Regions from separate parts of the Geodermatophilus sp. SYSU D00703 genome, predicted to be linked through region 3. Evidence: riboswitches for the same ligand, from Rfam matches in the RefSeq annotation. Region 3 holds a riboswitch; each other region holds the start of a gene.
The links. A riboswitch is a leader RNA that binds a small molecule or an ion and turns the genes downstream of it on or off. The one in region 3 is predicted to bind S-adenosylmethionine.
Positions count from the first base shown of each region.

Region 1: linked by a shared signal. The riboswitch ahead of ACI782_RS22900 (aminotransferase class V-fold PLP-dependent enzyme) and the one ahead of thrC (threonine synthase) in region 3 are both predicted to bind S-adenosylmethionine.
Region 2: linked by a shared signal. The riboswitch ahead of ACI782_RS22820 (LLM class flavin-dependent oxidoreductase) and the one ahead of thrC (threonine synthase) in region 3 are both predicted to bind S-adenosylmethionine.

Region 1 covers NZ_JBJGYU010000038.1:33,754-43,022, reverse strand. The annotation lists gene ACI782_RS22950 (response regulator transcription factor) at 1-11, shown strand, start outside; gene ACI782_RS22945 (hypothetical protein) at 181-372, shown strand; gene ACI782_RS22940 (Rieske 2Fe-2S domain-containing protein) at 486-1,601, shown strand; gene ACI782_RS22935 (alpha/beta hydrolase) at 1,614-2,318, shown strand; gene ACI782_RS22930 (muconolactone Delta-isomerase family protein) at 2,343-2,621, shown strand; gene ACI782_RS22925 (hypothetical protein) at 2,618-2,803, shown strand; gene ligA (protocatechuate 4,5-dioxygenase subunit alpha) at 2,793-3,158, shown strand; gene ACI782_RS22915 (class III extradiol dioxygenase subunit beta) at 3,151-4,008, shown strand; gene ACI782_RS22910 (cysteine dioxygenase) at 4,167-4,694, opposite strand; gene ACI782_RS22905 (NAD(P)H-dependent oxidoreductase) at 4,815-5,321, opposite strand; SAM riboswitch class IV at 5,598-5,711, shown strand; gene ACI782_RS22900 (aminotransferase class V-fold PLP-dependent enzyme) at 5,745-7,124, shown strand; gene ACI782_RS22895 (hypothetical protein) at 7,130-8,050, opposite strand; gene ACI782_RS22890 (sulfotransferase) at 8,119-9,093, shown strand; gene ACI782_RS22885 (beta-class carbonic anhydrase) at 9,122-9,269, shown strand, end outside.
Region 2 covers NZ_JBJGYU010000038.1:18,639-27,907, forward strand. The annotation lists gene chrA (chromate efflux transporter) at 1-381, opposite strand, end outside; gene ACI782_RS22800 (chromate resistance protein ChrB domain-containing protein) at 398-829, opposite strand; gene ACI782_RS22805 (Chromate resistance protein ChrB) at 826-1,302, opposite strand; gene ACI782_RS22810 (FAD/NAD(P)-binding protein) at 1,342-3,303, opposite strand; gene ACI782_RS22815 (putative leader peptide) at 3,342-3,419, opposite strand; SAM riboswitch class IV at 3,510-3,621, shown strand; gene ACI782_RS22820 (LLM class flavin-dependent oxidoreductase) at 3,875-5,002, shown strand; partial or broken gene ACI782_RS22825 (LLM class flavin-dependent oxidoreductase) at 4,999-5,265, shown strand; gene ACI782_RS22830 (LLM class flavin-dependent oxidoreductase) at 5,388-6,041, shown strand; gene ACI782_RS22835 (hypothetical protein) at 5,996-6,217, shown strand; gene ACI782_RS22840 (GNAT family N-acetyltransferase) at 6,479-6,748, shown strand; gene ACI782_RS22845 (amino acid ABC transporter permease) at 6,745-7,716, shown strand; gene ACI782_RS22850 (amino acid ABC transporter ATP-binding protein) at 7,713-8,507, shown strand; gene ACI782_RS22855 (transporter substrate-binding domain-containing protein) at 8,638-9,269, shown strand, end outside.
Region 3 covers NZ_JBJGYU010000001.1:166,442-175,710, forward strand. The annotation lists gene rarD (EamA family transporter RarD) at 1-414, shown strand, start outside; gene ACI782_RS00880 (DUF3263 domain-containing protein) at 546-908, shown strand; gene ACI782_RS00885 (LytR C-terminal domain-containing protein) at 1,574-2,689, shown strand; gene ACI782_RS00890 (alpha/beta fold hydrolase) at 2,782-5,679, shown strand; gene ACI782_RS00895 (ABC transporter permease) at 5,760-6,629, shown strand; gene ACI782_RS00900 (HAD family hydrolase) at 6,690-7,511, opposite strand; SAM riboswitch class I at 7,572-7,700, shown strand; gene thrC (threonine synthase) at 7,713-9,014, shown strand; gene ACI782_RS00910 (cold-shock protein) at 9,216-9,269, shown strand, end outside.

The DNA of each region.
Region 1 (9,269 bases), on a different contig from region 3:
CGCCGGCCTGAGCCCGGGCCCGCCGGCGCCTACGACGGATGACGTAGTCGGGGCGGGCCGTCCCGGCCGTTCCGGTGCCGACGCAGCGCCGATCCGCGCAGGTCGGTCGCTCCATACGGTGGACGTGAGCGTGGTCACCCGGCTGCGCCGAGCCCGCCGGAGTCGTTGGAGGCCGATCTCGTGACGTCCGTCCTCGAGCGGAGCGCACCCACCCGGACGTCGTCGGACCGGACCGCCGAGGTGGTCGTCGCGGGCCCCGGCGCGCTGCACGTCGAGCGGTCCACCGCCGCCCCGGTCGTCGCCGACGGCACGGACACCGCGGTCGAGGTGGTCCTCCAGCGGACGACGACGAGCGCGCGGCGGGCGACGTGATGATGATCTGTGTGTCGCGTTGTCGTGGGCCGCGCCTCGTGCTCGAGCTCTGACCCTCCCCACCCGGCCGGCCAGGCCGGGAACCGAACCGAGACACCCACCGAGGAGTACCCGTGGCAGCCAACCCCATCGTCATGAACGGCTGGTACATCGGCGCCTGGTCCGACGAGGTCGGCCGCACGCTCATGCAGCGGTGGATCTGCGGCCGGCCGGTGTGCTTCTACCGGCTGTCGGACGGCAGCGCCAACGCGATCGAGGACCGCTGCCCGCACCGCCGCTACCCGCTGTCGCTGGGCCGGCTGGACGACGACGTCATCACCTGCAACTACCACGGCTACAAGATCGACGGCTCGGGCCAGTGCGTCGGCGTCGCCGAGCAGCCGGACATGCCCAAGGGCGCCACGGTGCACCGCTTCCCGGTCGTCGAGCGCTACGGCATCGTCTGGATCTGGCCGGGTGACGCGGACGAGGCGGACCCGGACGACATCCCGGACGTCTCGTGGCTCGAGGACCCGAACTGGACCCACGTGCAGGGCTCGGTCGGGCTGAAGGGCCGCCAGGTGCTGCTCGTGGAGAACCTGCTCGACCTGACCCACGAGACGTTCCTGCACCCGACGTCGATCGGCAACGCCGCGGTCGCCGCCACCCCGATCGACGTGATCGGCGAGGGCAACAAGGTGTCCTTCGTCCGGCACATGATCGACATCGAGGCCCCGCCCTTCTACCAGTCCTCGATGGGCGTGACCACGAACATCGACCGCTGGCAGGACGGCGACTTCTACGCGCCGGGCATCTTCATCCTCAACATCCGGATCGCCCCGACCGGCACCGAGGAGCCCGAGGGCTTCCACATGAAGGTCATCTACGGCATGACGCCGGAGACCGAGACCACCACGCACGACTTCTTCGCCCTGGGTCGCGACTACAAGATCGACGACCAGGAGCTGTCGGAGTTCCAGCTCAAGCAGCAGCTGGCGGTCATGAAGGAGGACGTCGACGCCCTGGAGATCCAGGAGAAGATGGTCGCCACCGACCCGGGGATGATCGAGTCCTCGATCCGCTCCGACGTCGCCGGCATCCGCGGCCGCCGCCTGCTGGAGAAGATGGCCAAGGCCGAGGCGGCCGCCCGCGGCGAGGCCCCGGCCCGCCCGGCGCGCCCCGTGCGCCCGGCCGCCGCCCAGCCCGCCGCCGCGCAGCCCGCCGCGGCGCAGCCGGCCGGCCAGGCCTGAGAGGCTGAGACCGTGGCGACCTTCGTCCTCGTCCACGGGGCCTGGCACGGCGGCTGGTGCTGGGACCGCGTGGCCCCGCTGCTGCGCGCCGCCGGCCACGAGGTGCACGCCCCCACGCTGACCGGGCTGTCCGAGCGCGCACACCTGCTGTCCCCGCTGGTGGGCCTGGACACCCACGTGGAGGACGTCGTCCGGCTGATCGACACCTTCGGCCTGCGCGACGTCGTCCTGGTGGGACACAGCTACGCCGGGCAGGTCGTCACCGCGGTCGCCGACCGGCGGCCCGACGCGATCGCCCGGCGGGTCTACCTCGACGCCTTCGTCGGCTCCGACGGCGAGGCCGCGCGGGACCTGCTGCCCGAGCAGGTGGAGCACCACTGGGCCGAGTCGGCGGCCGAGCAGGGCTTCGGCTGGCTGGTGCCGGTGCGCAAGCTGTCGGTCCTCGGCGTCACTGAGCAGGCCGACGTCGACTGGCTGACGCCGAAGCTCACGCCGCACCCGTGGAAGACCTACCTGGACCGGCTCGACCTCACCGGCGCCGTCGACGCGGTGCCGGCCGCGTTCGTCGAGTGCGTGACCTGGATGCGGGTCTTCCAGGCCCAGGCCGAGCGGGCGCGCGAGCGCGGCTGGCCGGTGCACGAGCTCGACACCGGTCACGAGGCGATGGTCACCGCCCCCAAGGCGCTGTCCGACGTCCTGCTCCAGCTCGCCCGCTGACCCCCGATCCGACAGGAGACCACCGTGGAGTTCCTCGTCCGCTCCGAGAACCGCCTGCCCGCCGAGACCCCGGCCGAGCGGCGGGAGGAGCTGCGGACCGCCGAGCGGGCGCGCGCCATGGAGCTGCGGGCCGCGGGCGTGCTCAAGCGGCTGTGGCGGGTGCCCGGGCGCAACGCCACCATCGGCCTGTACGAGGCCCCCGACGCCGCGGCCCTGCACGACGCCCTGGTGTCCCTGCCCATGTCCCCGTGGCTCGACGTCCACGTCGAGCCGCTGGCCCAGCACCCGCAGGAGCGGGCATGACCACCTCCACGCCCGCCGGGCAGCAGCTGCGGATCACGTTCCGCCAGTTCGACGGTGAGATGCTCGGGACCTGCTGGTGCGGCCGCACCCGTCACAGCGCGCACCCACGCCAGCTGTGGGAGTGGCTCGACGACCACGAGCACCTCACGGGCGAGGAACGGAAGGGCACCGATGAGCACTGACACCCCGGCCGGCAGGTTCGACCTGCCGGGGACGCCGGTCTTCGACGGGCAGACCAGCCGGCGCGGCTTCCGCATGAACAAGCTGTTCATGAGCCTGCGCTCGGCGGAGGCGCGGGAGCGGTTCCTGACCGACGAGGCCGCCTACTGCGACGAGTTCAAGCTGACCCCGGAGCAGAAGCAGGCCGTCCTCGACCGGAACTGGCAGGCGATGATCGACCTGGGCGGCAGCATCTTCTACGTCTACAAGCTGGCGATGATGGACGGCCGGTCGATGCAGTACCTCGGTGGTGTCTTCAGCGGCATGACCGAGGAGGAGTTCGTGGCGGCGATGCGGGCAGGAGGACGGCGTGGCTGAGGTGATCTGGGGTCTGGCGACCTCGCACGTCCCCTCCATCGGGGCGGCGATGGACCGCGGCAAGACCGAGGACCCCAACTGGAAGGGCCTGTTCGACGGCTACGCCCCGGCGCGGGAGTGGCTCAAGGAGCACCGGCCCGACGTGGCGATCGTCGTCTACAACGACCACGCCAACGGCATCGACCTCGACATCGTCCCGACGTTCGGCATCGGCACCGCCGAGCGGTACGAGGTGGCCGACGAGGGCTTCGGCAAGCGCCCGGTGCCCGACGTCGTCGGGCACCCGGAGCTGTCGCTGCACCTGCTCGAGAGCCTGGTGGACGACGGCTTCGACCTCACCGTCTTCCAGGAGCTCGACGTCGACCACGGGTTCACCGTGCCCCTGTCTGTCTGGACGCCGGACCCGGGCGAGGCCTGGCCGTGCCCGGTGATCCCGCTGCTGGTCAACGTCATCCAGTACCCGCAGCCCACCGCGGCTCGGTGCTACGCCCTGGGCCAGGCCCTCGGGCGGGCCATCCGCAGCTACCCCGAGGACGTCAAGGTGGCGATCCTGGGCACCGGGGGGATGTCCCACCAGTTGGCGGGGGCGCGGGCCGGGTACATCAACCCCGAGTTCGACCACATGTTCCTCGAGGCCATCGAGAAGGACCCGGCGAAGCTGACGCAGCTCTCCCGCGAGGACTACATCCGCGAGGCCGGTTCCGAGGGCATCGAGATGATCATGTGGCTGATCATGCGCGGCGCGATGAACGAGCAGGTCACGAAGGTGCACTCGCACTACTTCGTGCCGGCGTCCAACACCGCCGCCGCGATCGCGCTGTTCGACAACCGGGTGCCCCAGCCCGCCTGACAGAGGCCCCCCTGCCCCCCACCGCTCGCAGGCTCGCGGCGGGCCCTGCAGGGGGGCCGCCGTCCCATGGTGGGCCCCTGGACGGGGCCGTGCGAGGAACGGGCCGTGCCACCCCTGCTCCGGGGCGGCACGGCCCGTTCCGTCGTCTCAGGGGGCGGTCACCAGTCGACGCCGGCCCGCTCGCTGCCGGTGCGGACCAGCCCGCCCCGGTCCACCCGGTAGGTGTTCATGACGGTCAGCCGCGGGCTGTAGACGTGCACGCTGACCGCCGGTTCGTGGGCGGCATTGGTCACCCGGTGCACGTGGTGCGGACCGAACGGGCGCACCCGCCCGGCAGCGAGCTGCCGGGCCTCCGGCAGCGCCCCGACCTCCTCCGACAGCGTGCCGCGGACGACGGCGAAGGCCCCGGAGGAGCCGCCGTGGTCGTGCAGGTCGGTGCCCTGGCCGGGCAGCCAGGACAGCAGCCACACCTGGGCCCCGGCGAGGTCGGCGTGCAGGTCGAGGTCGAGGGCGTCGGCGGCCAGCCCGGGGTCGAGCAGGTGGGTCCAGCGGTGCTCGGCGCGGAACTCCACCAGCGGGGACCAGCGGTGCTCGACCGCGGCGAGGGCGGCGGCCAGCGCGGCCGCGCCGGTGCGGCGGACGGTCGGGTCGATGGGCAGGGCAGGGGACAGCAGGGAACGGGTCATGACGGGGTCCTTCGCGGGCTGAGGGGGAGTGGCGCGGTCGTCAGTGACGGCGACATCGCGCGCTGGCCACCCGCAGCAGGTCCACGGCGGCGCGCCGGGTGAGCCGCGTCCGGGACGGCGTCACGCCGGGCCCCGCCGGATGGGGCGGGCGGCCGCGACCTGCGGCCGCGCGGCGGCCAGCCAGACGTCCAGCGGCGCGGGGTCGTCCCACGTCCTGTCGAGCAGGTACAGCCCGCGAGTGGGCGCGGTGGCGCCGAGCTCGACCAGCACCGGCTTGAGCAACAGCTCGGGAGCCAGCGCGTGCGCCGGCCCGCCGCCCAGCATGAGCGGGACCGCCACGACCCCGGCGAGGTCGCCGGTGCCGATCTGGTCGAGGAACAGCTCGAGCAGGCCGGTGTAGGTGGCCTTGTAGGTGGGGCTGGCGACGACGGCGACCTCGGCCGCCCGCACCGCGGCGACGGCCTCCTCGACGGCGGGGTCGCCCCAGCCGAGCAGCCCGGCGCCGAGATCGACGACGTCGACGACCCGGTCGGCCGGGGCGCCGGTCAGCCGCTCGACGACCAGCTCGGCCGCGGCGCGGGTCCGGGAGTGCGGCTTGGGGTTGCCGACGACGGCGACGGTGGTCATCGGGCGGGTCCGTCGTCGGCGGCGGTGCCCGGGAGCTGGATCGGCACGGGGGTCCTCGCAGGAGAGGGGTGGCCGCGCGGGACGGGCGGCCGGGAAGAGGGACGCGGGGCGGCGTCAGCGACAGCGGGCGGACCAGACGCGGCCGAGGTCCACGTGCACCCGCCGGACCAGCCGCGGCGCGGCGGCGGTCGAGGCGGCGAGGGCGGACACGGGTGTATCTCTACCATCTCGATCGGGTTTGACGGGATACCGGGGGTCGTGCCACGCTCCCCGGCAGGTCATGAGTGCCAGCGACAAGCCCCGGCTCGCTGGCCGGCAACCCTTCCTCCGCGATGGGGTGCCCCGGGTGACGACCAGGCGGGTGCCGACCGGCCCCCGCAAGCGCGGACCCGCCAGTGGGTCCCCGAAACCGAGGAGCCTGCGTTGACCGGCGCCGTCCTGTCCCGTCCCGTCGTCCTGCCCGTCGCCCCGGAGCGGCCGTTGCTGCCGGTCGTCGGCGCGGGCACCGAGGTGCCGCTCGTGCCGTCCGGCCGCGCGCGCTACGCCGACCTCGACACCGCGGCGAGCACGCCGGCGCTGGTCGCGGTGGCCGACCGGGTGGCCGAGGCGCTGCCGCTGTACGCGAGCGTCCACCGGGGTGCGGGCTACCTGTCGCAGGTGTCGACGGCGCTCTACGAGTCGGCGCGGGACACCGTCGCCGTCTTCGTCGGCGCCCGCTCCGACGACGTGTGCGTGCTGACGCGGAACACCACCGACGCGCTCAACCTCCTCGCAGGGTGCGTGCCACCGGGAGAGCTGGTGCTGGTGCTCGACTGCGAGCACCACGCCGACCTGCTGCCGTGGCAGCGCCGCGCGACGACGACCGTGCTGCCCACCGGGCCGACGGTCCCGGCGACGCTGCGGGCGCTGGGCGCCGAGCTCGCCGCCCGGCGGTACGCCCTGGTCGCGGTCACCGGCGCCTCCAACGTCACGGGGGAGGCGCTGCCGCTGGCCGACGTCGTCGCGCTGGCGCACGCCGCCGGCGCCCGTGTGGCCGTCGACGGCGCCCAGCTGGTGCCGCACCGCCGGTTCTCCCTGGCCGCCACCGGTGCCGACTTCGTCGCGTTCTCCGGGCACAAGCTCTACGCCCCGTACGGCACCGGGGCCCTGGTCGGCCGCCGTGACTGGCTGGACGTCGCGCCGGCCCACCTCGCCGGCGGCGGGGCGGTTCACGCGGTGACCGTGACGGAGACGACCTGGGCCGCGGCGCCGCACCGGCACGAGGGCGGCTCGCCGAACGTGCTCGGCGCGGTGGCCCTGGCGGCCGCGTGCGAGGCCCTGGCCGCGCTGCCGGAGCAGGCCCTCGAGCGCCACGAGCAGGCGCTGCGGGCCCGGCTGGAGGCCGGCCTGGACGCGCTCCCCGGCGTCCGGCGGCTGCGGGTCTGGCCGGACTCGGTCGCCCCCACCGGCGTCGTGGGCTTCACCGTCGAGGGCGCCGACCCGGGGCTGGTGGCCGCCGTCCTCTCGGCCGAGCACGGCGTCGGCGTCCGGGACGGCCGGTTCTGCGCGCACCCGCTGCTCGCACGGCTCGGCGCAGGCGACGGGGCGCTGCGGGCCAGCGTCGGCGTGGCCACCACCGCCGCCGACGTCGACCGGCTGCTCGACGGCCTGGCGGCGTTCCTCGCCGACGGGCCGGGGACCGGGTACGTCGTGCGGGACGGTCGCTGGCAGCCGGCCGACGACCCGCGGCCGCTGCCCGGGCCGGCCGGCGCCGACCTGCGGGCGGTCGCGCGCGGCGCCGGCTGCGGCCCGGCGGGGCGCTGACCGTGTCAGCCCGGGAGCAGCACCGTGCGCAACTCGTGGGCGCCGTCGGCCCGCGTCGCCTCGTAGAACCAGCGGACGCCGCCCGGCACGACCACCATGTCGACGTAGCGCAGACCGCCCGGCGGGTGCGGGCTCTGCAGCAGCGGGCCGCCGGGGGCGGCGGTGAAGCGGCCGCCGCCGTCCCCCCAGCCGTCGGCCACCGCGAGGCCGGTGCGCTCCTCCCAGTTCTCCTCCGCCGTCCCCCGGCCGTCGTAGAGCGCCCAGGACCCGGCGCCGTCGAGGAGAACGGCGGCGAACCGCACCCCGCGGGCGTCCCAGGTGCCGGGGGTGCCGGCCAGCGCGGTGCCGCGCCAGGTCCAGGTGACGCCGTCGTCGCTGGTGGCGTGCTCGGTGGTCATCCGGTCGGTGGCGTCCGGGTCGTCGAGCGGGTGCACGCTGGCCCACAGGTGCCACCGCCGCCCGTCGTGCCGGACCACCGGGTCCTTGACCGCCTCGGCGTCGCTGCCCGGGAGCACCGTGCGCGGGGTCGCCGTCCCCAGGCCCTCGACGGTGTCGGCCTCCAGCAGGTCGACCCGCCAGTGCTTGCTGCCGGGCGTCGCGCAGCTGACGTAGAGCCGCCAGCGGCCCTCGGGGGTGTGCACCAGCGCCGGGCGCTCGAGCGACTCGGCGCCGAACGCGTCCTTGCCGATCCCCACGACCGGGGTGAACCGCACGCCGTCGTCCGAGCGGGCGACGACGTTGGCGAAGCCGCGGCCCTCGCCGAGCGGCCGCCGCAGCCGGTAGGCCAGCCACCACGTCCCGTCGACCAGCTGCGCCGACGGCCCGCCGGCCCACGAGCCCGGGCGCGGGTCCTCGGGGGGCAGCACCACCTCGGCGTCGGCCCAGAACCGGTGCGGGTCGGGGTGGCGGGCGGGATTCTCGGGCACGCGGCGGCTCCGGTCTCGGGCGACGGGGACGGCGCCCAGTGTGCACACCGATCCAGGAAGGGGTCCGCATGAGCGGCCGACTGCCGCAGTTCGTCATCGCCGGCGCGCCCAAGGCGGGGACGACGGCCCTGCACGCCGCGCTGGCCACGCACCCGGGGTTGTACCTCTCCCCGGTCAAGGAGCCCAAGTACTACCTGACCGACGGCCGGCCCCCGCCGCGCAGCGGGCAGCGCGGTCCCGGCGACGCGCACAGTGCGCAGGAGTGGATCTGGCGGCGGGAGCAGTACCTCGCGCTGTTCGCCGCCGCCCCGGAGGACGCCGTCCGCGGCGAGAGCACGCCGTTCTACCTCTACGACCGCGGCGCGCAGCAACGCCTGGCCGCCGACGTGCCCGACGTCAAGGTGGTGGTGGTCGTCCGCGACCCGGTGGACCGCGCCTGGTCCAACTGGGTGCACCTGCGGGCCGACGGGCTGGAGCCGGTGGCCGACTTCCTCGCCGCCGTCCGGGCCGAGCAGCAGCGGATCGCCGAGGGCTTCGCGCCGTTCTGGCACTACCGCGGCCTGGGCCGCTACGGCGAGCAGCTGCGCGACCTGTACCGCTGCGTGCCCCGCGAGCAGGTGTTCCTGCTGCGCTACCGGCAGCTGGTCGACACCCCGCGGGAGACGCTGGACCGGGTCAGCACCTTCCTCGGTGTCGAGCCCGGCGTCGCGCACACGGTGGCCCCGGAGAACGTCAAGCCCCACGTGGCCGACACCCCGCGGTACCGCGCGCTGTCGCGGGTCGTGCGCGCCGGGGCGGCACTGGGCGCCTACGCGCCGCCGCAGGTGTGGCGCCAGGCCAGCCGCCCGCTCGTCGCGGCGCTGCACGCCGGGCGGGCCCCGCGGCCGGCGATGCCGGTCGAGGTCCGCCGCGAGGTGCTCGCCCCGCTGCTCGACGACATCGCCCTGCTCGAGGAGCTCACCGGCGAGTCCTTCGCCGACTGGAAGGGCGACACCGGCCGCGGCGACTTCCGGTCCCGCTCCGCCGGCTCGGCCCAGACCTGACCTGACCTGACCCAGGAGAGGAACCCCCATGACCGTCACCGACGACCTCGTCGCCAACGACGCCCGCTACGCCGAGACCTTCGCCGGTCCGCTGCCGCTGCCGCCCGCCAAGCACGTCGCCGTCGTCGCCTGCATGGACGCCCGGCTCGACGTCCACCGCGCCCTGGGCCTGGCCG
Region 2 (9,269 bases), on a different contig from region 3:
CGCGGCCGCCAGCCCGACGAACAGCGCCGTGATGGCGGTGGTCGTGCCGAAGGCCACGTAGACGGCGGAGAGGGCGAGCAGCGCGACGACCCCGGGCAGCACGAAGAAGCCGCCGGCGACCAGCCCGCCGCGCGTGCCGTGCAGCAGCCAGCCGACGTAGGTGGCCAGCTGCTGCGCCTCCGGGCCGGGCAGCAGGGTGCAGTAGTTCAGCGCGTGCAGGAACCGGCGTTGGCCGATCCACCGCTTGTCGTCGACCAGCGACCGCTGCATGACGGCGATCTGACCGGCCGGGCCGCCGAAGGTCTGCAGCGAGATGAGGAACCAGGCGCGGACCGCCGTCCGGAACGGGACGACCTCCTGGACGTGCGTCTCGGGGTGCATGTCGGTCCTCCGGGGGTCAGGCCGGCTCGCGGCCGAGCAGCAGGCGGCGGCGGTGGTACTCGTAGAGCCCGTCGAAGAGCGGGCCGGAGACGGCGAGGGTCTGCTCGTCGGTGCCGGTCATGGACAGGCCGCGCAGGAGGACGTCGAGGCCCGGCGCCTCGGGGGCGTCGAACCGCCCGTCGTCGAGGTCGGCCTCGTGGACGGCCTCGGCGATCCGCCAGAGCACCGGGTCGGTGAGCTCGTGGCGGCGCAGGATGGTCTCGAACGAGCAGTCGCCGCCGTGGTGGCCGAGGTCGACCCCGCGCACGTCGAACGGGGTGGCGTCGGCGGGCACCTCGGCGGGGTCGGCGACGAAGAGGAACTCGGCGGCCGGGTCCAGGAAGCGCCGGATCAGCCAGGCGCAGGCGGCACGGTCGATGTGCACCCCGGCCCGGGTCGCCCACCTCACGGCGCGACCGCCACGGTGCCGGCCGCCGCGAGCTCGCGGAGCGCGGCGGCGGCCACCTCGCGCTCGGGCGGGGGGAAGAAGTCGCGTCGCCCGATCGCGCGGAACTCCGAGCGGAGCCGGCGCAGCGCCCGGACGCGGTCGGTGGACCCCGCCGTCGCGGCGTCCCGGCACTCCGCGGCCAGCGCGCGGTACTCCTCGGCCCGCGCCTCCGCCATGCGGGTGGCCAGTTCCCGCTCCTGCGCGACGGTCGCCGGGCGGGCCACCCACAGCCCCGCGGTGCCGGCCGCCGCCAGCACGTCGTCGGCCAGCCACTCCAGCTGCTCCCGGGTGCGCGCGTCGGCCGGCAGCGCGACCAGCCCGTCGGCGAGCTGGGCCACGCCGAGCCGCCGCAGCCGCCGCCACAGGGTCGTCCGCGGGCCGGAGGGCTCGCGCGGCAGCCGGTAGGACAGCAGCACCCACTCACCGGGCGTCATGCGGCAATGCAACCATGGTTGCAGCGCGGCGTCGAGGGGTCAGCCGGTCGCGGCCAGGGAGGCGCCGATCAGGCGGCTCCGGCCGGTGGTCCCGACGAGGGCGGGAGCGGCGTCGGCGCTCAGCCGGCGCCACAGGTCGCGGGCCAGGGCGTCGTTCTGGCGGAAGAAGGGGGCGTTGGTCCGGGGCCGCGCGAAGGCGGCGACCTGCGCGCCGGCGGTCCAGAACCCGACGGCGGACACCCGCGGGTGCGGGGTGCCGTCGGCGGTGACCAGCCGGCCGGCGGGGTCGACGTCCAGCCGCCCGGTGCGCCGGGTGCGGCCCGCCGCGGGGTCGGCCAGCACCCGCTCGCGCCCCTCGCCGCGCCGCAGCAGGCCGGCCACCACCGCGTCGGGGGTGGCGGCGACGTCCGGCGAGGGCAGCCGGGCCTCGACCAGGGCCCGCGCCGCCACGACGCCGGGCACGCTCGACGAGCGGGCCCGGAAGACGCCGGCGTCCTCGTCGAGCACGACCTCGACGTCGGCGCCCAGGAAGTGCAGCAGGCCCGCCTCCGACAGGGCGAGCAGCTCCTCCAGGCGCGGGCCGGGCGGGCCGCTGGCCAGGTAGCTGAACAGGTTCATCCACCACCCGGACAGGTCCTCGGCCTCCGACCGGGGCGTCAGCCGCCCCGCGGCCACCAGGCCGGCGATGGTGCCGTGGCACTGCAGCAGGGCGGTGAAGACGGCGGCGTCGGTGCTGTGCCCCGGGTCCGCGGCCCGGCGCAGGTCCGCCCGCACGTGCCGCCGCACCGCCTCCTGCAGGGTCGCGGGGTCGGCGAACTGCCGCCCGGCCAGGGGGCGGTCCAGCGCGGCGAGGTCGAACCGGTCGACCAGGTCGGGGACCGCCCGGGCCACGAGCGCCCGCTCGGCGCGGGGGCCGGCCGTCGCGGCGAAGGCCTCGGCGAACTCCTCCCACGGCAGCGCCGTGCGCTCCGGGTGGGCGCGGAACAGCTCGGTGTAGTGCGCCCAGGCCAGCTCGCGCTCGATCAGCGGCGCGAGGTCGGTGCGCAGGTCCAGCCGCGTGGAGGGGCCGAAGGCGGCGTCGACGGCGGCCGGGGTGAAGAAGCGCAGCGGCACCGGCGGCCCGGCCCAGGGGTAGGCCAGCTTCGACCGGTACGGGACCCCGCGGCGCGACCCGACGTGCAGCACCGGCTCCCGCCCGGAGGGCAGGTAGTGCAACCGGCCGTCGTCGCCGCGCTCGAACCGCCCGCCGCGACCGCTGGTGAGCAGCACCGCCAGGTCGACGAAGGCCAGGCCGGCGCCGCGGACCAGCACGTCCTCCCCCGGTGCGAGGGCGGAGAGGTCGAGGTCGGCGGTGTAGCCGGTGGGCAGGTAGGTCAGTCCGTGCCGGGCGGCGACCGCCGCCGTCGCCTGCTCCGCCCGCGTCGGGTGCACGTCCAGGTGTCCCTGGGCGAGCAGGACGGCGTCGGCGGCGAGCACCGTGCCGTCGGCGAGCCGCACCCGCGCGCCGCGCGGGCCGTCGGTCACGTCGACCGCGCGGGTCGCGTGCAGGTGCACGTCGAGCCACGGCGCGGCGTCGGCCACCACCGACTCCAGGACCCAGCCGAGGTAGGCGTTGACCAGCGGCCGGGAGGGGAAGGACGCCGGGCCGAGCCGGCGTGCCTCGCGGCCGACCGGGTCCCCCTCGGGCCGGGCGCGGGCGACGTCGCGCAGCCACTCCCACAGCGTCGTCCCCTGACCCACCGGGCCGTCGACGACCACCGAGGGGTCGGGCAGCACGGTGACGTCGCCGACCAGGGAGTTCGCCCAGAGCAGCTCGGGTTGCTCGGCGCGCCACACGCGGCCACCGCCCGGGGGGAAGGGGTCGACGAGGTGGACCCGCAGCCGGGCGCCGGCCGACAGCTCGGGAGCGGAGGCGACCAGCCGCTCGAGGACGCCGATGGCGGTGGGGCCGGCGCCCACGACGACGAGGGTGGGCAGGCGGGCGGGATCGGACAGGGACATGCGGGGGCGCTCCAGGGGCGGGGTCGGGAGGGGGTCGGTCAGCCCTCCGGACACAGCGCGCTGCTGGTGCGGAGCAGGTCGACGTGCCGTCGCTGCGCCAGTTCCGCCCGGGTCACGTCGCCTCCTCCCGTCGTCCGATGCGCCCAATGTCTATCAAACCGATCGGGTTTGACGTGATTGTTGCCCGGTGTCTATGGTCCCGGCCAGGTCCTGAGAGCCAGCACCAAGCCCCGGCTCGCTGGCCGGCAACCCTCCGCTGCGACGGGGTGCCCCGGGTGACGACCTGGCGGACGCACGCCGCGTCCGCAAGTCCGCAGCCCTCCGGGGCTCCGACCGAGGAGCACCAGCCGTGAGCACGCCGACCAGGCCCGACGACGGAACCGTCCTCGTCGGTCGCCCGACGATCGACCTGCTGCGCACCGACAGCGCGCTCTGTCGCTGAGACATTCCCTCCCCCGACCGGCTCCGGCCGGTCCCCCGCGGCGCCGCCCGCTCCTGCCCACCGCCTCCGTGCGGTGCCGGTGGCCTGCCCGCGCACCCCCCACCCGCTCGTCCTCCTGGGAGCACCCGCATGTCCCGCACGCCCCTGCTCGGCGTCGAGCTGTCCGACGCCGGGGCGTCCCCGGCCGCCTGGCGGCTGCCCGCCGCCGACCCGGCCCGCCTGCTCGACCCGGCGCGCTGGGTCGAGCTGGTCGGCACCGCCGAGCGCGGCGGCCTCGACCTCGCCCTGTTCCCCGACGCCCTGGGCGTCCAGGACGCCGACGGCGGCGTGCGCGGCCGGCTCGACGCGCTGCTGACCGCCTGCCGGGTCGCCCCGCCCACGAGCGGCATCGGCCTGGTGCCGACGGTGACCAGCACCCACACCGAGCCGTTCCACGTCGGCAGGGCCGTGCAGACCCTCGACTGGGTCAGCCGCGGCCGGGCCGGCTGGGAGGTCGCGGTCAGCCGCACGCCCGTGGAGGCGGCGCTGTTCGGCCGCAGGGCCGCCGAGCCGGACGAGGAGCTGTGGGCCGAGGCGGACGACGTCGCCGAGGTGGTCGCCCGGCTCGCGGACAGCTGGGAGGACGACGCCGAGATCCGCGACGTCGCCACCGGCCGGTTCGTCGACCGCGACAAGATCCACGCCATCGACTTCCGGGGGCCCCGGTTCTCGGTGGTGGGCGCGTCCATCACCCCGCGCTCGCCGCAGGGGCGGCCCCCGGTCGTCGTCCGGGCCGACTCCCCCGCCGCCCTGCGGTTCGCCGCCCGGCGCGCCGACGTCGTCCGCGTCGCGGCTCCCGGGGTCTCGGCAGTCGCGGCCCTCGCCACCGAGGTCCGCGCCCTGGTCGCGGCGGCCGGCCGGGACCCGCGGCAGGTCGCCGTGCTGGCCGACGTCGTCGCGTGGCTCGGGCCGGACGCCGCCGACCGGCGGGACCGCCTCTCCGTCGTGTCGCCCTGGGACCCCGGGACCGTCGAGCACGTCGGCGACGCCGACGCCCTCGCCGACCTGATCGCGGTCTGGACGACGGCCGTCGACGGCGTCGTGGTGCGCCCCGCCGTGCTCCCGGTGGACCTCGACGCCCTCGTGGACGACGTCGTGCCGCTGCTGCGCGAGCGGGGACTGCGCCCGGCCGGGCCGCCGGGGCCGACCCTGCGGGACACCCTCGGCCTGGCCCGCCCGGCCGGCCGCTACGCGACCACCGCCGGAGGCGCCCGATGAGCCGCAAGCAGGTCCACCTCGGCGCGCACTTCCCCGGCGTCAACAAGACCACCGTCTGGGCCGACCCGCGCTCGGGCAGCCAGGTCGAGTTCGCCTCCTTCGAGCGGCTGGGCCTGGTCGGCACGATCAACACGACGTTCAACGAGCCCTACGAGCTGGCCCGCCAGTGGGCCACGCTCGACCTGCTCTCCGGCGGGCGGGCCGCGTGGAACCTGGTCACGAGCTCCGACGCGTTCCACGGCGCCAACTTCCGTCGCGGCGGCTTCCTCCCGCACGCCGAGCGGTACACCCGGGCTGCGGAGGTCGTGCAGGTCGCCCGGCAGCTGTGGGACTCCTGGGACGCCGACGCGGTCGCCGCCGGGAGACCTTCCTGCGCCCGGGCAGCGTGCGGCCGTTCGCCCACACCGGCCCGCAGTTCGACGTCCGGGGGACCTTCGGCACGCCGCGCGGGCCGCAGGGCCACCCGGTGCTGTTCCAGGCCGGCGACTCCGCCGACGGCCGGGAGTTCGCCGCCCGGGACGCCGACGTCGTGTTCACCGCGCACTCGACCGTCGAGGCCGGGCAGGCGTGCTACGCCGACGTCAAGGGCCGGCTGGCCGCACACGGCCGGCAGCGGGACGACCTGAAGATCCTGCCCGCGGTGACCGTGGTGCTGGGCGACACCGGGGCCGAGGCCCGCGACCGGGCGCGGCACATCCGCGAGCAGCAGGTCAGCGGGCCGACGGCGATCGCCTTCCTGAGCAGGTGTGGGGCCGCGACCTCACCGCGCACGACCCGGACGGGCCACTGCCGGCGGAGGACCCCGACCCGGAGAGCGTCTCGATCACCCGCGGACGGGTCCGCCACCACCGCGACCCGGCGGCGCCGGCCCGGCAGTGGCGGGAGCTGGCCGAGGCCAACGGCTGGTCGATCCGCGAGCTGGTCATCCAGGTCGGCGACCGCGGCGGCTTCGTCGGGACGGCGGAGTCGGTCGCGCGGCAGATCGACGACGCGGTGCAGGCCGACGCGTGCGACGGCTACGTCCTCGTGCCGCACCTGACCCCGGCCGGGCTGGACGAGTTCGCCGCCCGGGTGGTCCCGCTGCTGCAGGAGCGCGGCTCGTTCCGCGCCGACTACACCGGCCCGACGCTGCGCGACCACCTCGGCCTCGGCCCGGCCCGCAACGCCCGCCGGGCTGGGGGCTCCGGGGCCGACCGCCGGCAGGTGGCCCGGTGACCGCCGCGCCCGGGCTGGTGGTCGTCGGCGTCCACCCCGACGACCCGCTCGCCGCGCCGCTGTTCGCCGAGCTCCTGCACGAGTACGACAGCCGCTACGGGGACCTGTACGGCGGCGCCGCCGCCGAGCTCACCCGGTACCCGGCCGCGGAGTTCCTGCCCCCGGACGGCGAGCTGGTCCTGCTGCTGGAGGACGGCGCTCCCGGTCGCCGGCGGCGCCTACCGCCGGCACGGCGACGCGGGCACCGCCGAGGTCGAGCGGATGTGGACCGCCGCCGCGCACCGCCGCCGCGGACTGGCCCGCCGGGTGCTCGCCGAGCTCGAGACCCGCGCCGCCGCGCGGGGCTACACCCGCGTGTACCTGACCACCGGCCTCCGCCAGCCCGAGGCCGAGGCGCTCTACCTGGCCGCCGGCTGGACGCCGCTGTTCGACCCCGCCGTCCCCCGCCCCACCGACCTGGCCACCCTCCGCACGCTGCCCCCCGGCCAGCTCGGATACGCCTTCCAGAAGCCCCTGGGAGACCTGTCATGACGACGCTCGCCCCGACGCCGGAGACCGCCGCGCCACCGGCGTCCGGGACCCCCTACGACCAGCTGAAGGTGGTCCCGGCCCGGCACCCCGGCCGCTGGGTGGCCACCGCCGTCGTCGCCGTCCTGCTCGCGATGGTGGTCAACTCGCTGGTCACCGACCCCCGGTGGGAGTGGGACGTCGTCGCCGCCTACCTCACCGAGGAGTCGATCGTCCGGGGTGTCTGGACGACGATCCAGCTGACGCTCATCACCGCCGTCCTCGGCTTCGCCCTCGGCACCGTGCTGGCGCTCATGCGGCTGTCCCGCTCGCCGCTGCTGCAGGCGGTCAGCTGGGGCTACACCTGGGTGTTCCGCTCGGTGCCGCTGATCCTGCAGCTGCTGCTCTGGTACAACCTCGCCTACCTGTACCAGTCGCTGGACCTCGGCATCCCGTTCGGCCCGTCGTTCGCCAGCGTCGAGACGCTCTCGCTGATCGACGAGTTCGGCGCCGCGATCCTGGGTCTTGGCCTGCACCAGGCGGCCTACTCCGCGGAGATCGTCCGCGCCGGCATCCTCTCGGTCGACCAGGGCCAGCTGGAGGCGGCCGCGTCGCTGGGCATCCCGCGGCGCCGGCAGACCACCCGGATCGTGCTGCCGCAGGCGATGCGCTCGATCGTCCCGACGGCGGTCAACGAGGTGATCGGCCTGTTCAAGGGCACCTCGATCGTCTACGTGCTGGCCCTCGGCGAGCTGTTCTACACGGTGAGCGTCATCTACGGCCGCACGCAGCGGGTGCTGCCGATGCTCGTCGTCGCGGCGGTCTGGTACGTCGTCCTGACCACCGTGGTCACGGGGATCCAGTACCACGTCGAGCGCTACTACGCCCGCGGCGCCGTCCGCACCCTCCCGCCGACGCCGCTGCAGCGGCTGCGCGCCAACCTGACCGCGGGCCTCGCCCGGGTCCGTCCCGTCCGCGAGGTGTCCCGGTGACCGCCGCTCCCGCCGTCCGTCCCGGCCGCATCGAGGTGCACGGCGTGCACAAGTCCTTCAGCGGGGTCGAGGTGCTGCACGGCGTCGACCTGGTCGTCGAGCCGGGCACCGTCACCGTCGTCCTCGGGCCGTCGGGCTCGGGCAAGTCGACGCTGCTGCGCAGCATCAACCACCTGGAGAAGGTCGACCGCGGCTTCGTGGCGCTCGACGGCGAGGTCGTCGGGTACCGCCGCCGCTCCCACCGGGACGGCGACCGGCTGCACGAGCTGCCGGAGAAGGACCTGCTGCGCCAGCGCACCCGGTTCGGCTTCGTCTTCCAGAGCTTCAACCTGTTCCCTCACCTGACCGCGCTGGAGAACGTGGTGGAGGCGCCGGTGTCGGCGCAGGGCCGCCGGCGTGGTGAGGTGGAGGCCGAGGCCCGGGAGCTGCTCGCCCGCGTGGGCCTGGCCGACCGGGCCGGCGCCCACCCCCGGCAGCTGTCCGGCGGGCAGCAGCAGCGGGTCGCCATCGCCCGCGCGCTGGCCATGCGGCCGGCCGTGCTGCTGTTCGACGAGCCCACCTCGGCGCTGGACCCCGAGCTGGTCGGCGAGGTGCTCGGCGTCATCGAGGACCTCGCCCGCGACGGCACCACGATGGTCGTGGTCACCCACGAGGTCGGCTTCGCCCGCAAGGCCGCCGACCAGGTGGTCTTCATGGACGAGGGCCGCATCGTCGAGGCCGGCCCGCCCGAGCAGGTGCTCGACGCCCCGCGGCACGAACGGACCCGCGCCTTCCTCGCCAAGGTCCTGTAGCCCCAACCCGGCCCCGTCCAGAGGCTGGCCGCGAGTTCGCGAGCGGTGAGGAGGACGGGGTCCTTCCAGGCGCAGCCCGCGCCGCCCGTCGATGGCACGCGCCCGCGTGCCCTGCCCGAGGAGAACGCCCGTGACCGCCCGTACCCGACGAGCCCGCCTCGTCCCCGTCCTCGCCGCCGTGTCGCTGCTGGCGCTCGGGGCGTGCAGCAGCTCCGCGGAGATCGAGGAGCAGGCCCGCGCCGACGAGGGCGGGGAGCGCACCGCCCTGTCCGTCGACACCGGTCCGGAGCAGGACCGCATCCACACCACGCCCAGCGAGGAGGCGATCGCCCTGCTGCCCGAGGGCGCGTTCGCCGACGGCGTGCTGCGGGTCTCGGTGACCCAGGGCGCGGTGCCACCGGCCTTCTCCGCCGACGACAACTCCACCGTGATCGGCAGCGAGACCGACATCGCCACCCTCGTCGCCGACGCGCTCGACCTGGACCTGGACCTGGAGTTGGTGGTCAACGACTGGTCCAACTGGCCGCTGGCCACCCAGTCCGGCGAGGTGGACGCCACCATCTCCAACGTCACGGTGACCGAGGAGCGCAAGCAGCTGTTCGACTTCTCGTCCTACCGGGTCGACCAGCTCGGCTGGCTGGTCCGGGCCGACAGCGACCTGCAGATCGACGAGGCCGCGGACATCGCCGGGCTCACCGTCGGCGTGGGCTCGGGCACCAACCAGGAGCAGATCCTGCTCGCCTGGGACCAGCAGAACACCGA
Region 3 (9,269 bases):
GTGCGCGTCGACGCGGCGCCCGGGCTGTTCGTGGAGACCGCGCTGGTCGTGGTCCCGGCGCTGGCCGTGCTGGTCGTGCTCCAGGCACGGGGGGAGGGCACCTTCGGCTCCGCGGGGGTCGGCCACCTGCTGCTGCTGGTCAGCTCGGGCATCGCCACGGCCATCCCGCTCCTGCTGTTCGCCGCGGCCACCCGCCGCGTACCGCTGTCCACGGTGGGGCTGCTGCAGTACGTCACCCCGCTCATGCAGCTGGCCATCGGGGTCTTCGTGTACCGCGAGCCGATGCCTCCGGCGCGGCTGGCCGGCTTCGTCATCGTGTGGATCGCCCTGGCGGTCTTCACCGTCGACAGCCTGCGGCAGGCCCGCGCCGGTGCCCGCCGACGGACGGCCGAGGCGGCTCCCGCGCCGGTCTGAAGGAGGACCCCCCTTGCCCCCGCCACTCGCGGGCTCGCGGCGGGACCCTGCACGGGGACTGCCGGCGGGGCTGGAGATGTCGGTGGTCCGGACTACCGTCGGAGGCATCACCACGTAGAGAAGGACCGTCGATGTCTGCCGAACCTGCTCCCGCGGTCTCCCCGCCGGGGGGCGAGGTACTCCCGCCACCCGCGCCCGACACGACCGCCCCGTCCGACGCCGCTTCCCCGGTCGGCACCCTCACCCGCCGCGAGCACGAGATGCTCACCTTCGAGCGGCAGTGGTGGCGGCGGCCGGGCGCCAAGGAGACGGCGATCCGCGAGCGCTTCGGGCTCGCGCCGACCCGCTACTACCAGGTGCTGAACGCCCTCCTCGACCGCCCGGCCGCCCTGGAGGCCGATCCGCTGCTGGTCCGGAGGCTGCGCCGGCTGCGGGCCGCACGCGGTTCGCGTCGCTCGTCTCAGATCCTGGGCAACGGAGGCGAATCGGTTTAGATTTGGTCACTGTGGGCAGGCACGCCGCGTCAGGCAGTGACGTACCGGACCGGGGGACCCCGGTCCCGCACGGTCGTCGCCGGACCGACGTGCCGGGACGCCCGGCCGACGAGGACCTGAGCGACCACCCGACGACCCCCGGCCGCAGCCGCGCCGACCGTCGTCGGGACGGGCTCCTCGACGCGGGGGACGACCCGGGGCGCCGCCGTCCCGCGTCGCCCCGTCCGCTGCCGTCGACCGGCCCGCGGGCCGGGGCGCCCGGCTCCGCCCGTCCGGTGGGCCCGGCCGCGCCGCGCGCCGCCGCGCCCACGCCGCCCCGGACCACCCCCGCGAGCGGTGCGCCGACGTCCACTCCGCCGGCCGGCCCGGCGCGCCCGGCTCCGGCAGCCGGGATGCCGCGGCGGGCTCCGGCCGCCGGTCCGGCCCGGTCCGCGTCCGCACCGCCCGCTCCGCCCGCTGCGGGAACGGCGCGACCCACCGCGTCCGCGCGACCCACCGCGCCTGCCCAAGCCGCGCCGCCCGCGCGACCCGCGCCGCCCGCCCGGTCCCGCCCGTCGGAGCCGGCTCCGGAGACCCGGCTGCGCCTCCCCGTGCCGCCCGCCGCAGCACCTGCGACGCCCGCGACGCCGGCAGCGCCCCGGACGACGGTCGCCCCGTTCCAGGCCGTGCCCACCCCCGACCACGGGACCGGCGAGCCCGCCGCGCCGGCCGGCTGGCCGGACCGGGACACCGGCCGCGACCGCTGGTCCGCCACCGCTCTCTCCGCGCCGACCGGCCACCCCGCGGACGCGGCGCCGGCCGCCGACCCCGCCCGGGAACCCGCTCCCGCCGCGGGCCACGGCGACGCCGCACCGGGTTACCGCGATTGGACCAGCCCCTCCCGGAGCAAGGACGCCCCGCCGCCGGCGACCGAGGCCATCCCGGACCGCAACCCGGCCCGGGACGCCGGGAGCCGCACCCCCGCGCCGGCCACCGAGGCGATCCCCGACCGCGCCCCCGCCCACGGCCGGGTCGCCGACCTCGACGAGGACTTCGAGGACGGCCCCGTCGAGGACGACCTCGAGGACGACCTCGACCGGGACGAGGACGCCCCTGAGCCCGTGCGCGGCCCGGTGACCGGACCCTCGACCGGCGTGGTCGGCGGCCGCGCCGCGTTCCGCGCCGAGCGCCAGGCCGCCGAGGTCGAGCGGCGCAAGGAGGCCCGCCGCAACGGCGTCTCGCCCGTCCCCTACCTCGAGGACGACGACGCGGGCCGGCGTCCCTCGCCCGTGAGCCGGGCCGCGACCGGGCTGCTCGCCGTCGCGGTGGTCGCGCTGGTCGTGCTCGGCGTCTACTCCTTCGCCGGGTCCGACGCGCAGGAGGCGTCGACGTCGCAGGACACCACGGCCGCCCCCACGTCCACGGCCGTCGCCGCACCCAGCTCGGCCCTGCCGCCGCTGGAGATCGACCCGCTCCCGCCGGCGGAGGAGGCGCCCAGCACACCGGTGCGGGTCCCGGTCACCGTGCTCAACGCCACCGGGGTCACCGGCCTGGCCGCCGAGGTCGCCGCCGCCCTGGAGGAGGAGGGCTGGCAGTCGCAGGGCGTCGGCCAGTACCAGGGCGGGGACGTCGCCGTCACGACCGTCTACGTCACCGAGGACGACGAGGAGCAGCAGCAGGCCGCGCTCCAGATGATGGAGCAGTTCCCCGAGATCACCGGCCCGGCGGTGCGCTTCTTCGAGGTGCCGGACGTGGCCGATCCGGGGCTCGTCGTGGTCACGACCGGCGAGTGGCGGCCCTGACCGCGGGGCGCGCCCCCACCGACCCGCCGTCGTCCCGGAACACCGCGGCACGGTCGTCCGTTGGCCGCTCCGTGCGTCCCGTTCGCGGGCCCGTGCGTCCCCGCCCGCGCCCCGGCGCCCGCGCGACGCTCGCCGCCCTGCTCACCCCGCTGGTCTCGGGCGTCCTCGTGCTCGCCGCCCCGGCCGCACCGGCCGCCGCGGCCGAGGACGTCGCCACCGAGGAGGCGACGGTCCCCTCCGGCTCCGGTGCCGACGCCGTCGAGCTGGACACCACGCTGTTCGTGCCCGGGTCGGCCACGGCCGAGGACCCGGCGCCGGCCGTCGTCCTGGCCCACGGGTTCGGGGGCAGCAAGGACTCCGTCGCCGACGACGCCCGCGACCTCGCCGAGCGGGGCTACGTCGTCCTCACGTACTCGGCGCGCGGGTTCGGCCGCAGCACGGGGCAGATCGGGCTGAACGACCCCCGGTTCGAGGTCGCCGACCTCTCCACGCTGCTCGACCGGCTCGCCGAGCGGGACGACGTCCTGCTCGACGGTGCGGGCGACCCGCGCGTCGGCGTCGCCGGCGGCTCCTACGGCGGGGCGCTGTCGCTGCTGGCCGCCGGGTACGACGACCGGGTCGACGCCATCGCCCCGCAGATCACCTGGAACTCGCTGACCGCGGCGCTGTTCCCCTCGCAGGTCGGCAGGCCCGGTGCGGACACCGTCGCGGCCACCCCACAGGGCGAGGGCGGGGTCTACGAGCGGCTGTGGTCGGGGCTGTTCTTCGGCGTCGGCGCGACGCCCGCGGGGGGTCTGCTCGATGCACTCGGCGGGGCGGGCGAGGACGGGGACGGCGGGGACGGCGTCACCCCGGCGGGCGGGACCGACGGCCGGCTGCCCCCGATCGACCCGGCGTCGGTCGACCCGCGGGCGGTGCAGCAGTTCCTCACCTGCGGCCGGTTCCGGACCGACATCTGCGCCGCGTACCAGACCGCCGCCGCCTCCGGCACGCTGACGCCGGAGGTCGCCGCGGTGCTCGACCGCAGCAGCCCGGCCACCGTGCTGGACCGCGTCACGGCGCCCACCCTGCTGGTCCAGGGCACCCAGGACTCCCTGTTCGGCCTCGGCCAGGCCGACGCCAACGCCCGCGGCATCGCCGCGAACGGCACTCCGGTGAAGGTCGTCTGGTTCACCGGCGGCCACGACAGCCAGGCGTCGGAGCGGACCACCGAGCGGCTGCGCGAGCAGGTGGCCGGCTGGTTCGACTGGTACCTGCGCGACCCCGGCGACCCCGCTCGCGGCGAGGACCCGGGCACCGGCTTCGAGTTCCCGGTGCCCAGCGGCGTCGGCGCCGGCGTCGGCAGCGTGCAGGGCGGCAACCAGACCGTCGTCGCGCCGGCCTACCCCGGCCTGGACGGCGGCGAGCCGGCGACCCGGGCGTCGATCCCGGTCAGCGGGTCGGTGCAGCCGGTCGTCACCCCGGCCGGCGGCACGCCGGCGGCGATCACCGTCGTCCCCGGGGTCGGCGCGCTGTCGGCGGCACTGGCCGGCGGCACGCTCGAGATCCCCGGCCAGTTCGCCGCCTTCGACAGCGCACCGCTCGAGAACGCCGTGGAGGTGGTCGGCGCGTCCACCGTCGACCTCGCGGTCGCCTCGCCCAGCGGGTCCGCCACGCTGTTCGCCAAGCTCTACGACGTCGCGCCCGACGGCTCGATGACCCTGCCCGCCGGCCAGGTGGCACCCCTGGCGCTTACCGGCCTCTCGGCCGACCCCACCGCGGCGACCGAGGTCCCGGTGACCCTGCCGGGGATCGTGCACCGCTTCGAGGCCGGCCACACCATGCGGGTCGTCGTCTCCTCGACCGACCAGGCCTTCGCGCTGCCGGCGGAGTCGGCGGTGTACTCGGTGGCCCTCGCCGGCGGGGACGGTTCCGCGCTCGCCGTCCCCGAGGTCGTCGGCCGCACCGAGGTCGCCGGCACCACCGCCCGGTGGTGGGTCCTGCTCGGCGTGCTCGCCGCCCTCGGCCTGGCCGGCTGGGCGACCGCCGCCCTGTGGGGCCGCCGTCGCCGCCGCAGGGTGTCGGCGGTGGAGCCCGACGGCGAGGACGTCCCGCTGCGGTTCACCGGCGTCACCAAGGCCTACAAGGACGGCTTCGTCGCCGTCCGGGACCTCTCCTTCGAGGTGCGCCGGGGCCAGGTCCTCGGCCTGCTCGGCCCCAACGGCGCCGGCAAGACGACGTCGCTGCGGATGCTCATGGGCCTGATCCGGCCGGCGGACGGACGCATCACCGTGTTCGGCCACGAGGTCCGCCCCGGCGCCCCGGTCCTCTCCCGGCTGGGGTCCTTCGTCGAGGGCACCGGGCTGCAGCCGCACCTGTCCGGCCGCGACAACCTGCGGCTGTACTGGGCCGCCACCGGCCGCCCGGCCGAGGACGCGCACATGGACGAGGCGATCGAGGTCGCCGGCCTCGGCGCGGCCATCGACCGCCCGGTCCGCCGGTACAGCCAGGGGATGCGGCAGCGGGTCGCGATCGCCCAGGCGATGCTCGGCCTGCCCGACCTGCTGGTCCTCGACGAGCCGACCAACGGGCTGGACCCGCCCCAGATCCACGCCATGCGCGAGGTGCTGCGCTCCTACGCCGCCACCGGGCGCACGGTGATCGTCTCCAGCCACCTGCTCAGTGAGATCGAGCAGACCTGCAGCCACGTCGTCGTGATGGCCAAGGGGGAGAAGATCGCCCAGGGCACGGTGGAGGAGATCGTCGGGACCGGCGGCGCCGTGCAGGTCGGCCTGGCCGACGACGCCGAGACCGGCCGGGCGGTGGCCGTCCTGGAGGCGCTGCCCGGCGTGTCGGTGGAGCGCACCGACGAGGGGCTGGTGGCCGAGCTCGACGGCACGACCCGTGCCCGGGCGCTCCAGGCGCTGGTCGAGGCGGGGATCGAGGTGGACGCGTTCACCCCGCGCCGCCGGCTGGAGGACGCGTTCCTGGCACTGGTGGGGGAGTCGTGAGCACCGTCGAGCACGACGGCCGAGGGAGCATCGCGGGGAGCGCCAGCGACCGAGGAGCGGATCGAGGCCGGAGTCGAGCCATGGACACAGCGCACGTCCAGCCGACCGGGGCGGTCGCCGGGTACCGGCCCGAGCGCACGCTGCGGCTGTCGGTCGAGCTGCGCCGGCAGTTCAAGCGGCGGCGGACCATCGGCGTCTTCGCGCTCATGGTGGCGCTGCCGCTGGTCCTCATCGCCGCGCTGCAGCTGGGGGCGAGCGAGGAGGCGGCGGAGAACGGCCGGCTCAACCTGGTCGACGTCGCGACCTCGAGCGGGCTCAACTTCACCCTGTTCGTGCTGTTCGCGACGACGAGCTTCTTCCTCGTCGTCGTCTACGCGCTGTTCTTCGGCGACACCGTGGCGGCCGAGGCGCAGTGGGGCTCGCTGCGCTACACGCTGGCCACCCCCGTGCCGCGGATGCGGCTGCTCCGGCAGAAGTGGTACGCAGCCCTCGTGCTGTCGGTCGGCGCACTGCTGGCGCTGGTCCTCACCGGGATCGTCGCCGGCGGCATCGCCTTCGGCTTCGAGCCGATCCAGACGCCGATCGGGGTGTCCCTGCCGCAGGGGGAGGGGCTGCTGCGGCTCGCCGGGATGGTCGGCTACCTCGCCGTCCACCTGCTGGTCGTCGGCACCCTGGCGTTCTGGTTCTCCACCATCACCGACGCGCCGCTGGCCGCCGTCGGTGGTGCGGTGTTCACCATGTTCGTCTTCGCCATCCTCGACCAGGTCGAGCAGCTCGGGTCGATCCGGGACTGGTTCCCGACGGCCGAGGAGTTCGCCTGGACCGACCTGCTGCAGACCCCGATCGACTCCGGGGACCTGTTCCGCGGCGTCGTCCAGTCACTGGTCTACGCGGCGGTCTTCACCGCGCTGGCCTTCCGCCACTTCTCCCGCCGCGACGTCACCTCGTAGTGGTTGGAGGGCCCCGTCCTCGTCACCCTCGCACGCTCGGGGCGGTGCCCGGGAGGGGGCCTAGAGGCTGGCGCGGACGGCCTGGGCCCAGCCCTCGCCCATCGGCGCCTCGGTGACGACCGCGTTGGGGACGTCGGCCAGCCGGTCGGCCATGCCGTCGACCGTGGCCCCGTTGGCGGTCACCCAGAGCCGGCCGACGGCGGGCGCCATCTCCAGGTCGCTCACGCTGTCGCCGATGGCCACGGCGTCGTCGGGCGTCAGGCCGCGGCGCTCGAGGTCCCAGGCGATCGCCGCGCCCTTGGAGATCCCGCGCGGCATGAGGTGGTAGACCCGCGGCGGCAGCGCCTCCGGGTCCAGCGTCATGCGGGACGTCGTGGGGATGGCGCCGTTGTCCTTGAGCGTGAGCCAGCCCAGCCCGCGCTGGGCGAGGTCGGCGTCGACGGCCATCGGGTCGACCAGCCCTCGCAGCAGCGCGTCGGCCTCGTGGGTGGCGTGCCAGGGCGCGTGCCACTCCAGCCGGCCGGGGTGGCGGGCCATCAGGTCCTCGACGACGCCGAGTTCGGCCATCACGTCCATCGGCGTCCGGCCGGCGTGCTCCGCCGGCAGCTCCCCGTCCAGCCGGTGCACCCCGCGGCCGGCGTCCCAGCTCACGACCGAGCCCAGCTCGGCGATCGCGCCGTCCGCCGCGAAGATCCGCGCCGCCTCCACCACCTGCTCGAAGGTCCGGCCGCTGACGAGGACCAGCGCCACGCCGGAGCGGTGCAGATCCAGCAGCGCGGTGGCCGGGGCGGCGGTCAGATCGCGGCTCGCGGTGTGCCAGAAGGACCCTCGGGGACCGACCATCGTGCCGTCGAGGTCGGTGTAGACGATGCGCGCTGCCACGCCGCCATCCTGACCGGGTCCGCGGCGACGCAGAGCACGTGGGTACAGTCGCAGGCGTTCCACTCATCCAGAGGGGCAGAGGGACACGGCCCGACGAAGCCCCGGCAACCGCCGCCTGCGCACCCGCGCAGCGAGAGGTGCCAATTCCGTCCCGCGCGGCTCGACGGCCCGCCGCGGGGAAGATGAGGAGGTAGTCGTCGCATGACCCTGACCGCTCCCGGTTCCCAGCAGGCCGACTCCGGCGCTGGCGGGCCGATCCCGCCCTGCCCGGCTCGCGGGCTCGTCTGCCGCAACTGCGGCGCCACGTTCGGCCTCATCGCCGAGCACGCCTGCGCGGAGTGCTTCGGCCCGCTCGAGGTCGACTACGACCCCGACCTGCTCAAGGCCGTCACCCGTGAGCAGATCGAGGCCGGCCCGCAGAACATCTGGCGGTACGTCGCGCTGCTGCCGGTGGGGCAGGACCCGGCCGAGCGCGTCTCCCTGGACCCGGGCCTGACGCCGCTGGTCCGCGCCGACCGGCTGGCCGCCGAGCTGGGCATCACGGGCGGGCTGTGGGTCAAGGACGACTCGGCCAACCCCACCCACTCGTTCAAGGACCGCGTCGTCAGTCTCGCCGCGACCGCCGCCAAGGGCCTGGGCTACAAGAAGATCGCCGCCGCCTCCACGGGCAACCTGGCCAATTCCGTCGCCGCGCACGCGGCCCGGGTCGGCCTGCCGTCGTTCGTCTTCATCCCGGCCGACCTGGAGCCGGGCAAGGTCGTGCAGTCGGCGGTGTACGGGCAGACGCTCGTCGCCGTCCAGGGCTCCTACGACGACGTCAACCGGCTGACCAGCGAGCTCGCCGAGACCGACGAGTTCGAGGACACCGCGTTCGTCAACCAGAACGTGCGGCCCTACTACGCCGAGGGCTCCAAGACGATGGGCTACGAGATCGCCGAGCAGCTCGGCTGGCGGATCCCGGCCCAGGTCGTCGTCCCGATGGCGTCCGGCTCGCTGCTGACCAAGGTGGACAAGGCCTTCCGCGAGCTCGCCGCCGCCGGCATCGTCGAGGCCACCGAGTGGACGATCTTCGGTGCCCAGTCGGCCGGCTGCGACCCGATCGCCACCGCCTTCGACAACGGCTGGGACGTCGTCAAGCCGGTGAAGCCCACGGGCATCGCCAAGTCGCTCAACATCGGCAACCCCGCCGACGGGCCCTACGCGCTCGACGCCATCCGGCGCACCGGCGGCTCGGTCGGCCGGGTGGGTGACGACCAGATCGTGCAGGGCATCCGCGACCTCGCCCGCACCACCGGCGTGTTCGCCGAGACCGCCGGCGGCGTGACCGTGGCGGTGCTGCGCCGGTTGGTCGAGGAGGGCCGGCTCGACCCGGCCAAGGAGACCGTCGTCCTCAACACCGGCGAGGGGCTCAAGACGCTCGACCCGCTGGAGCCGGTCGTCGGGCCCACCCACGTGGTGGACCCGTCGCTGTCCTCGGTGCGGGCTGCGGGGCTCATCGAGTAGGCCGGTAGTGTCGGGCTCGTCCGGATGGGGGAGTTGTCCCCCATCCGGTGTGGCGCGTGCGTGAGGTTGCTCTCACCACGGCTTTTGTGCTGTACCTTCTCCCGCGGTTCCAGTTCCACGTTCGTGTTCGACGGGCGGAAGAGCTAGACCCGGCCCCCTGGTAGGCGGGGGTCGCCGCAACGCACGAACGTGGGAGCACACGTGGCACAGGGCACCGTGAAGTGGTTCAACGCCGAGAAGGGCTTCGGCTTCATC